One region of the Rothia sp. 27098_8_29 genome, then DNA from elsewhere that is predicted to be linked to it. Evidence: riboswitches for the same ligand, from Rfam matches in the RefSeq annotation. Region 1 holds a riboswitch; the other holds the start of a gene.
What was found. Region 1 has a riboswitch for thiamine pyrophosphate ahead of O3649_RS03795 (bifunctional hydroxymethylpyrimidine kinase/phosphomethylpyrimidine kinase). Riboswitches for the same ligand answer to the same signal wherever they lie in the genome.
Positions count from the first base shown of each region.

Region 2: it holds a riboswitch for thiamine pyrophosphate, as region 1 does, so the genes downstream of both, O3649_RS05995 (ECF transporter S component) here and O3649_RS03795 (bifunctional hydroxymethylpyrimidine kinase/phosphomethylpyrimidine kinase) in region 1, are expected to answer to the same signal.

Region 1 covers NZ_JAPWAI010000001.1:970,397-975,322, forward strand. Annotated here, with positions in the region: gene O3649_RS03795 (bifunctional hydroxymethylpyrimidine kinase/phosphomethylpyrimidine kinase) at 395-2,170, opposite strand; TPP riboswitch at 2,162-2,372, opposite strand; gene O3649_RS03800 (ABC transporter ATP-binding protein) at 2,583-4,331, opposite strand; gene O3649_RS03805 (ABC transporter transmembrane domain-containing protein) at 4,333-4,926, opposite strand, start outside.
Region 2 covers NZ_JAPWAI010000003.1:5,901-10,826, forward strand. Annotated here, with positions in the region: gene O3649_RS05980 (septin family protein) at 1-970, shown strand, start outside; gene O3649_RS05985 (MFS transporter) at 1,147-2,583, opposite strand; gene O3649_RS05990 (DUF4235 domain-containing protein) at 2,744-2,977, opposite strand; TPP riboswitch at 3,244-3,344, shown strand; gene O3649_RS05995 (ECF transporter S component) at 3,403-4,035, shown strand; gene O3649_RS06000 (ABC transporter ATP-binding protein) at 4,103-4,926, shown strand, end outside.

The DNA of each region.
Region 1 (4,926 bases):
TGCCGAACATTCTTCGCGAAAGCTAGAAGGAAGGCGTTTGGCCCGCCGCGGGGGTTGGATGAGGTGGTTGCGACGGGCCAAACTGGTCGGTTACACGCCGTAGAGGTGCGGGCGCGGCAGGTACATCAGCCAGTTGGGTGAGGGCCGGAATCCTACCGCAAACGGTTTTCACCGACGCCTTAAGCATAACCGGCACAACCCCCGAACCGGCGGTAGCTTGAGTGAAGCATCAATCACCCATCTCACGCCATGCCGGCGCGGTATTCAGCCCAAAAATCGGCATCTAAAGCACCTGCGGGCTGGCTGCGGTGCAACCCCTCACGCAATGCCCATCAGCTCACGCAGCGCCCGTCAGCTAGCGCAGCACCAGCCATCTAGCGCAGCGCCCGGCAAACTAACGCAATGCTCGGTGCGCCTGGTCAAAGAACTCACGCTCGTACACGCACGCCGACAGGTACGCCCGCGCCGCGCGCACACGCTGAGCCGGTGAAGCCGCCTCAAACGCACGCTCCACCTCCGCGAGGCTACGCGCCACATCCGCGGCGAACTCTTCGCCACCGTACATGCTCAACCACTCCGCGTACGGGTGGTCCGCGTGATTCTGCGAGGAGAGCACAGCGCCCACCTCTTCGTACAGCCAGTAGCAGGGCAGGATCGCCGCGGCACCGACCACGTAGTCATCACCGGCGGCGGAGGCACGCAGGAAATTCGTGTACCCCATCGTAATCGGTGAGGGTCCACCCAGACGCGCACGGTTCGCCAGCCAGCCCTCGTGCAGCTGCGATTCGGCGGCAATCGCCTCATGCGCACCGGCGGCCCAGTGCACCTGCGCCTCAGCGATGTCAGCACGCGCCGAGAGAGTCGCGAGCGCACGCGAATAATCACGCAGGTAGAGGGCGTCCTGGTCCAGGTAGAAGGCGAACAGGTCCTCGTCGAGGGTGCCTTCACCGAGGGCACGCACGAAGGGCAGGTCCAGGATCTGGTGCCAGGTTTCGCCACCGGCTGCCCAGAGGGCGGCGGTCCAGGGACCGGCGGGCTTTACGACGGCTTCACCGGCGGGCACGGGGCTGACCGGCAGCAGACGCTCCGGGCTGGTGCCGTCCAGAGTATTGCCCTCAGAGTCGGTGGTGGCGAGCAGGTGATGCCACGGGTACGCGGAGGCGGCAGCCTCCAGACGGCGGGCACGGGCGGTGTGGTCCACCGGGCCGTGGCCCTCACCGGAGCCGACCTGCAGACCGGCACCTGCGGCGATGGATTCGTGGAGCCAGCGGGTGCTCCACTGCAGGGCGCGGTGGGTGTCTTCGCTGGTCAGAACGCCCTGCTGGCCTGCGGCGTGTTCTGCGGCTTCAGTGTGCTGGAGCAGTTCCACGCCCAGGCGGGTTGCCAGCGAGGAGGACAGGGAGCATCCGGTGCCGTGCGTATTGCGGCTCTCCAGGCGCGGGGTGCGCACGTGGGCGCAGGTGCCGTCCGGGAAGACCGCGGTGTTACCGGCGTCCTGACCGCACAGGTGGCCGCCCTTCACAATCACGGTGGTTCCGGTCGCCGCCGCAAGGTTTGCCGCCTGCTCGTGTGCCTCATCGAAAGTCTGGGCGGGCTCCTTCTCACAGAGCACGGCAAGCTCCGGAATGTTCGGGGTAATCACATTCACGAGCGGCACGAGATCGCGCAGCGCCTGCTCCGCTTCCGCCTGCAACAGACGGTCACCGCTAGAAGCAATCATGACCGGGTCAAGCACGACCACGGGCACGGGGTGCTCGCTCAGCCAGGTGCGGACGGTACGGATCGTGTCTGCGTCCCCGAGCATGCCGATTTTCACGGCGTCAACCGTGACGTCATCAAAAACGGCGGCAAGCTGCGCGGTCAAAAATTCCAGGGGCGGGGTGAATACTTCACGAACCCCGCACGTGTTTTGGGCGACCAATGAGGTGGTCACGCACATGCCGTAACCGCCGGATGCGGCAATGGACTTGAGGTCCGCCTGGATGCCTGCACCGCCGGAGGGGTCGGTTCCAGCAATGGAGAGAACCCTCGGCACCCGAGCTGTCTGCGGTGCCTGAGCTGTCTGGGGTGCCCCGGATGCTCCGGAGGCGCTCGCGCCGGGTGCAGGGTTGGAGAGGGTCGAGGGGTTGGAGGTGGGTGCGCACGAGGGCGCGGTAGGCTGCTCTGCCATGATCGATAATCCCTTCGCTAGTTCGAACTAGAGCAGGTTCAATGGGTGATTCTCTCAGCCTTGAGTGTTATTACGCCGTTTCGTGCGCCCGCTGTGCTGTAGCTCTTCGCTGTGCCGTAGCCCTTCGTTGGGCGGTCAGTTGGGCGGTCAGTTGGGCGGGTTAGCGGGTCGCGGGCGTCTCAAGGCACCCCATATCGCTCTGCCAGGTTATCACAATGATTCTCCGTAGCTAAAAGTTCTGCGGGTAACAAGTGAATCTCTCCGAAATTTTCGTTTGAGTCTTGCACTCTTGCGAGTGCTCCCGCCGCCGATTTCAGTGCACCCTTGTACGGAAACCACCCGTTAAACACGTAGTGCCCGGCACCGCTTCACACGGTACCGGGCACTATCAGCCGGGCACTATCAGCCGGGTTTAGGTCAGGGCGAAAATCTCTGCCGGTGAACCCTCCGCAATGATCCTACCCTCGTGCAGCAGGACCGCGCGGTCAGCCAGCGAGGCGATACGCGCATCGTGCGAAATGATCAGCACCGCACGGTTCGCCAGCACGGCGCTCAGGGACTCGGTTGCGTCCGCGAGCTCCAGCTGAGTGGTGGACTCGTCCAGAATCACGGCGTGCGGGTCAGCAAGCACAATACGTGCCAGCGCCAGCTGCTGAATCTGGTCGCGGGTCAGCGGCGAATCCGCGCCGCTCACGACAGTATCCATGCCCTGCGGCAGGTCGCGCCACCAGCGGGCACCGATAGCGTCCAGTGCCTCGCCCATCTGCTCGACGGTTGCATCCGGCACGACCACCGTAAAGTTATCGGCGAGAGTACCGAAGAAGACGTGCGCTTCCTGGGTGCAGACCAGCAGGCGCGGGCGGCCATCGGCGGCGGCATCGGTCGGGAAGTCGCCGTGACCGACCGGGCGGCCCATCACGGTGATGGTGCCTTCCAGGGCGGTCAGCGAACCACCAATCAGACGAGCCAGGGTGGTCTTACCCGAACCGGAACGACCCACCAGGGCAAGTGCCTCACCGCGGCGAATCTTCAGGTTGATACCTTCCAGAACGAGGGCGTCCGGCGAGTAGCCGTAGGAGACGTCGGTGCAGTCAATGGCGTACTCCGGGTTCTTCACGGCTTCATCAGATACGGCGGCGAACGCTTCGGCACGGTGCTGTGCACGCGCCTCACGCTGCTTCTTCGCCAGGGAGACCACACCGAACACACGACCCATGTTCACCAGCATGATGCGCAGGCTGCTGACGTGGTGGTTCAGCATGTCGGCGAGGACTCGCAGGCTGAAAACCATGACCGAGGCGGTCGCCACGGCGCCCCAGCTTGCCCAGCCGAGAGCCACGCAGGCGGCACCCCAGAGCATACACAGAATCGTGGGGATCCAGGCGTTGATAGCGTCCACGGTGAAGTACAGCTGGCGGATGCGCACCATGCCCAGCTGCGCGGCGAACTGGCGCTTGTTCTCACCGGCGAAGGCGTCTTCGCGGGCGGTGTGAACGCCCAGCTCACGGATCGTGGAGGTGCCGCGAATGTTCTCGGTCAGCACGCTGTTGAGGTCGCTCACGCGCTCCTGGGTGGTCTGGTTGCGTGCCGCCATGAGCGGCAGCATCTTCGACATGATGAGGGCAAGACCGGCAATCATGGGTAGCATAATCAGGCCCATAGCCGGGCTCACAACCGCTAGCGAGATGGTGGAGATCAGGAAGTACAGCAGCACGTAAATCGCGCCGAGCAGGTCCTCACTGACGGACTTGGCTGCCGAGGACAGGTCGTCGGTCACGCGGGTGAGCAGGTCGCCGCTGCCGGCTTCTTCCACGGTGCGTGCGTCCAGGTCGAGGGTGCCGTCGAGGGTGTCCTGGTTGGCGTCACGGGTGACGAGCGCACCCAGTCGCGCCGCGCTGTACGAGGAGACCATGAGGGTTATTGCCTGCACGATGAACGCCGCCAGGATAATCAGAATCGGCTGCCACGGGTAGCTGGAGAACTTGCCCGCCACCACGTCGTCCACGGTGGCACCAATCTGCAGGGGCACCACCGCACCCATGAGGGTACTGACCATGTAGATGACGAAGGTGTAGAGGGCTCGCCCCTTATGCGCCGCGAGGTAGTTCCACATGCGGCGTGCCACGTAGGCGGGGGTTTCGATGGGGAGCTGCTTTGCCATGCTAGTTCACCTCCTGATTCTGAGTGGTTTCAGACTGAGTGGTTTCCGGGTAGCCGTCGCGTTCCATGCGGCGGGTCGTCTCCGCGGTTGTGGAGACAACGTAGACCTGCTCCAAATCCTGTAGCAGGCCGGGGTAGCCGACGGGCAGGCGGTCGCTACCGATCTGGGTTTCCATCGCATCGTAGATGTAGCGCTGGCTGGGTTCGTCCACGGAGTTCAGCGGCTCGGTCAGGATGAGCACCTGCGCGTCCTGTGCGAGTGCGCGGGCGAGCGCCAGACGCTGACGCTGACCACCGGAGAGGTTCGCGCCTTCGCTGGTGATGCGGGCGGCGAAGTAGTCTTCGGGGTTGCGTCCGCCCAGTCGGTAGGCGATTTCGCGGGAGTCGGTAATCTTCAGCAGTTCCTCATCCTTTGCCTGTGCCAGCTCCTCGTCGGGGTTCGGCACGGTGCCCAAGCGCAGGTGCTCCTGCAGGGTTCCCGCGAAAATCATGGGGTTGGGTTCGCTCAGCAGCACGCGGCGACCGGTTGCGTCCTTGAGGTCCTCTCCCCCGCGTCGCAGGGTGCGGGCAAGCGCCTCGGCGTAGTCTTGCGCGGT
Region 2 (4,926 bases), on a different contig from region 1:
TATTGGTGACCCTGAGTCGAAGCGCGCTGTTGCGCTGGTGGGTGTTTCTGGTAGCGGTAAGACGACTGCGTCGCGTTTCTTGGGTTCGAAGTTTGCGTACCTGACTGATGAGACTGCGATTATTTCGGATGAGGGTGTTGTGTCGCCGTATCCGAAGCCGTTGTCTGTGATTGTTGACCCGAATGCGCCGAAGGATCAGCAGAACCCGGTGGACCTGGGCCTGAACGTGGTTGATCGTGATGACCTCAGCTATGAGCTGTCGCGTATTGTGTTCATTTCTCGTGATGAGTCGGCTTCGGAGCCGTATTTTGAGCGTGTTCCGCTGCACGAGGCTCTGGTGTTCTTGAGTGAGCAGAGCTCGGGCCTGGCGCGTCACCCTGAGGGTGTTGTGTCGCTGGCTAAGCTGGTGGAGCGTTGCGGCGGCGTGTGGCGCCTGGTGTACTCGGAGGTTGAGGATACTCTGCCGCTGGTTCAGGATCTGCTGAAGGGTGGTGAGCTGCCGAATGCTGATGAGGTTGAGAAGCTGGAGAAGTACACGGTTGAGGATCACCTGCCGGGTGTGTTCTTGAACGGTACGATTGCGGTGTCTCGTATGCCGGGTACTTCGGGTGTGCGTGTGGGTGAGGACGGCCCGTTCTTGCTGCTGTGTGACACTGAGCTGAATGAGCTGTCTGATTTTGCGGCTGAGTGCTGGCTGCAGGCTGAGGGCGACATTTCGTACGATGACCTGTTTGCGCGTTTGGCTGAGATCTTCGAGGGTCTGCCTGCGGAGGCGTATGACGAGAATTTGAGCGCTATGGCGGCTGGTTCGATGCTGTGGGTTCGTGTGATTGATGATCCGCTGATTGATGACGCGACCTGGGCTCAGATGACCGGCGATGAGGTTCTGGATGAGGAGGAGCAGCAGAATGCGCTGGATTCCTCTGAGGATGCTGTCTCTGATGATGAGGATGACGTGGTGGAGGACTAGCCACCGTGGCTTACTGAGTTCCGATTGATAGGCACTGCTTAAGCACGAGGGAGGGGCGGGTAGAAGAATGATCTTCTACCCGCCCCTCCCTGTGTGTTTGCGGGCTTGTATTTGCGGGGGGGGGGGCAGGACGCTTAGCCCCGCGACGCCTTACTGAGCAGCGTTACCGAGCAGCCTTACTGGGCTGCCTTGTCGCGGCGCTTCTGTTCACGCTTCTGCTCGCGGCGAGCCGCACGCATACGCAGCGGACCGGGCGCCTTCACCGGCAGCAGCAGGAGCAGACCCGCCACCACAACGATCAGAATACCGAGCACACCCCAAATCTGCGCGCCCATGATGCTCACGCACAGACCGAACAGCATCGGCGCCAGGAAGCTGGTGGCACGGCCGGTGGTCGAGTACAGGCCGAACAGCTCACCCTCAGTGCCGGGGTCCGCCAGACGCGCCAGGAAGGTGCGGGACGCCGACTGCGCCGGGCCCACGAACAGGCACAGCAGCAGGGCGCATACCCAGAACACGCCCGGTTCGGGGAAGAACATCAGCGGGGTAGCCGCCAAGATAATGCCGACCAGCGAGATAACAATAATCGCCTTCGGGCCCAGGTAGTCATCCAGGTAGCCGCCCAGGATCGCGCCAGCCGCCGCGACAGCGCTACCGGCAATACCGAACAGGATCACCTCGGAAGTGCTGAAACCGAACGTGCCCGCCGCGAGAATACCGCCGAACGTAAAAATACCGGACAGACCATCACGGAACACCGCCGAAGCAATCAGGAACCACAGAGTCTGCGGGGACGTCATCTTCAGCCGCTTAATGGTGCGCCACAGCGCCTTGTAGGAGGCGAGCAGACCGCCCTGACGAGCCGGGGAGAGACGCTCCATACCGAGCTCCAGGAAACGCAGTTCGCGGGTGGGCAGCACCTCCGGCAGGAAGCGCTCGCGGGTGCGCATACGCACCAGCAGCGGCACGCAGAAGATGAGGCACCAGGCGGCGGCGAATAGCGCGACCGCACGGATATTCAGGGCGTTATCGGTGGTCAGGCCGAGCACTTCGGGGGTAAGCACAAAACCCCACAGCACCACAGCCAGCGCCAGGATGCCGCCAATGTAGCCGGCAGCCCATCCGGCGCCCGAAATCTTACCGATATTCTCCGGGTGGGAGATGCGCGGCAGTACGGCGTTATAGTTCACGTACGCGAACTCGCTGAACACGCTTGCCGCAGAAATCAGGGTGACACCCAGCCACAGGTACTGCGGGGTGGGGCCCACGAAGAAGCACGCCGCCATCGAACCGACTAGTAGCATGGTGTTCACACCGAGCCAGAAGATGCCTCTGCCGGACTTATCGTTACGCTGACCGGTGACCGGTGCCAGAATCGCAATGAGGAAACCGGCAACGGTCAGACCCAGCGACAGTGCCGACGAAGTCTCTTCGGGCGTGCCGAAGTAGCTGCTGGTCAGGTACACGGTGAAGATGAAGGTCGTCATAATCGAGTCGAAGCTCGACGAACCAACATCCCACATGACCCAGGACGCGACCGAACGGCGGCTGTTCGCGTGGTCAACGACCCTACGCTGAGCCTTCGTCTTACGGCGGGGAGAAGAAATAGTCATAGTTGTGCTTTCGGATGCCGAGGTGGCGCTTCAGCGTAGCGGCGGCGTGAAACCGGCTGAAGTGGGGAGGGCGTGCTGAAGAGGGAACACCAGGCGGTACGTACCGAGCGAAGATACGTACCGCCTAGTTCATGAACTTTCGCGCGGAAGGCGCAAAGTCTTAGTTGAAGAAACGACGCTGCAGGCGAGCAATACCGAAGCTCACCACAGCACCCACGACGGAGGTCAGAACGGTCCAGAGGATGACCTGACGCAGGGTATCTTCAGACTCGTGGGAAATGGCGGGAGGCTGGTTACCGGTAGCTTTGGTCCAGGCTGCGCCCAGGCCCTTACCAACCAGGGCAGCAGCGCCCATGTTGATACCCGCAAGAGCAAGCTTAGCGACGGGGTTCATATGTATCTCCTTAGCTGTATACGATGCGGCGTCCTGCCCGTGAACCCCTTCGGGGTTGGGTGAGAAAAGAGCGCCACTCCCTAGCGTATAGGGTTTAAGGCGTTCGTGCCGCCTTGGAGCCTCTCCGTCCCAAAATTGTACACCGTGCAATTCTGTAATGTGGGCAGAAGAACGAAACAAAAAGCGGCAAATTGGCACGAACAGCCAGACAAGCCTACAATCGAACCTGGGTTCCCACCCGCACCACAACGGTACGGACAAGGAACCCCACACGACAGGGGAGCGCCACCGAGGCGCTGAGAGTGCTAAGCAGACCCTCGAACCTGATCCGGTTAGTACCGGCGTAGGGAGTCGAATTTCTTCTCAATGCCCTCGTCCAATCAGAGGGCGAGGACATTCCCCTTCCAACGACGGAAGGACCACCAATGTCACAGAACGCAACCCCCGCCTCCCAGGCATCTACCCAGGAAGAAGCGAAGAAGCCGAACCTGCGCTGGCGAGTCAACGAAATCGTTATCGCCGCAGTTATCGCAGTAGCCTGCGCCGTCATCTTCTGGATCTGGGACATCGCAGTCGGCCCCGCCGCCAAAACCGCACTCGTAGCAGCACCCGAATTCCGCCCCATCGTCGCCGGCGCATGGCTGCTCGGCGGTACCCTCGGCGGCCTGCTCATCCGCAAGCCCGGTGCCGCGCTCTTCGGCGAAATCGTCGCAGCGTTCATCTCCGTACTCTTCACCGGCGGCGCGTGGAGCGGCGAAATCCTGATCGCAGGCTTCTTCCAGGGCGTCGGCGCTGAAATCGCCTTCGCAATCTTCCGCTACCGCCGCTGGAACGCAACTATCGCCATCTTCGCCGGTGCGCTCAGCGGCCTGTTCATGGGTGTTAACGAAATCTTCATCTACTACCCCGACATGGAACCGCTCAAGGCAATCATCTACGTAGCGTGCGCCGTCATCTCCGGTGCAGTTATCGCAGGTTTCCTCGCGTGGATTCTCGTGCAGAACCTCGCCAAGACCGGTGTGCTCTCCTCGCTGGCATCCGGCAAGACCCGCCGCTAACCACCAGCAACTAGCCACTCACCACTCGGCACACTACAGCAGCCACACAAAAGGCTAAGGAACCATCATGGAAGCAACACCGCGCGGGGCGCGCATCGAGCTCAACAACTTCAGCTGGCACCACCCCGGACGCCCAGAACCCGTCATCAGCGGACTCAACCTCACCATCAACCCCGGTGAAAAAGTCCTGCTACTGGGCACCTCCGGCGCCGGCAAATCGACGCTCCTGCACGCCATCGCCGGTGTGCTCCACGATGACGACGGCGAATCCGCCGGCGGCACCATCACCATCAACGGGCAAGCCCCCGCCGAAGCGCGCGGCACCGCAGGCATGATGCAGCAGGACCCCGAATCCTCCATCGTCATGGCAACCGTCGGCAACGACGTAGCCTTCGGCCCCGAAAACCTGCGCGTACCCCGCGAAGAAATCTGGGGCCGCGTCACCGAAGCCCTCACCGCAGTAGGACTCAACCACCTGCCCCTCGACCACCCCAGCAGCGCACTGTCCGGCGGACAGAAGCAGCGCCTCGGCCTGGCGGGCATCCTCTCGATGCACCCCGGCGCCATGATCCTTGACGAACCCACCGCCAACCTCGACCCCTCCGGCGTGCAGGAAGTACGCGACAGCATCCTTGCCGCCGCGCAAGCCACCGGAGCGACCCTGCTCGTCGTAGAACACCGCGTGAGCATCTGGGCGCCGCACATGGACCGCATTATCGTGCTCGGCGAAGGCGGCACCATCACCCACGACGGCGCACCCGATACCGTACTCACCGAAGCCCGACAAGAACTCATCGACGCGGGTGTGTGGGTACCCAACTACGTACCGCGCGCGCCGCAGACTGCTGCGGGCGGCGACGTTGCGGGCAATAGCGTGCACGGCGAGGCGCT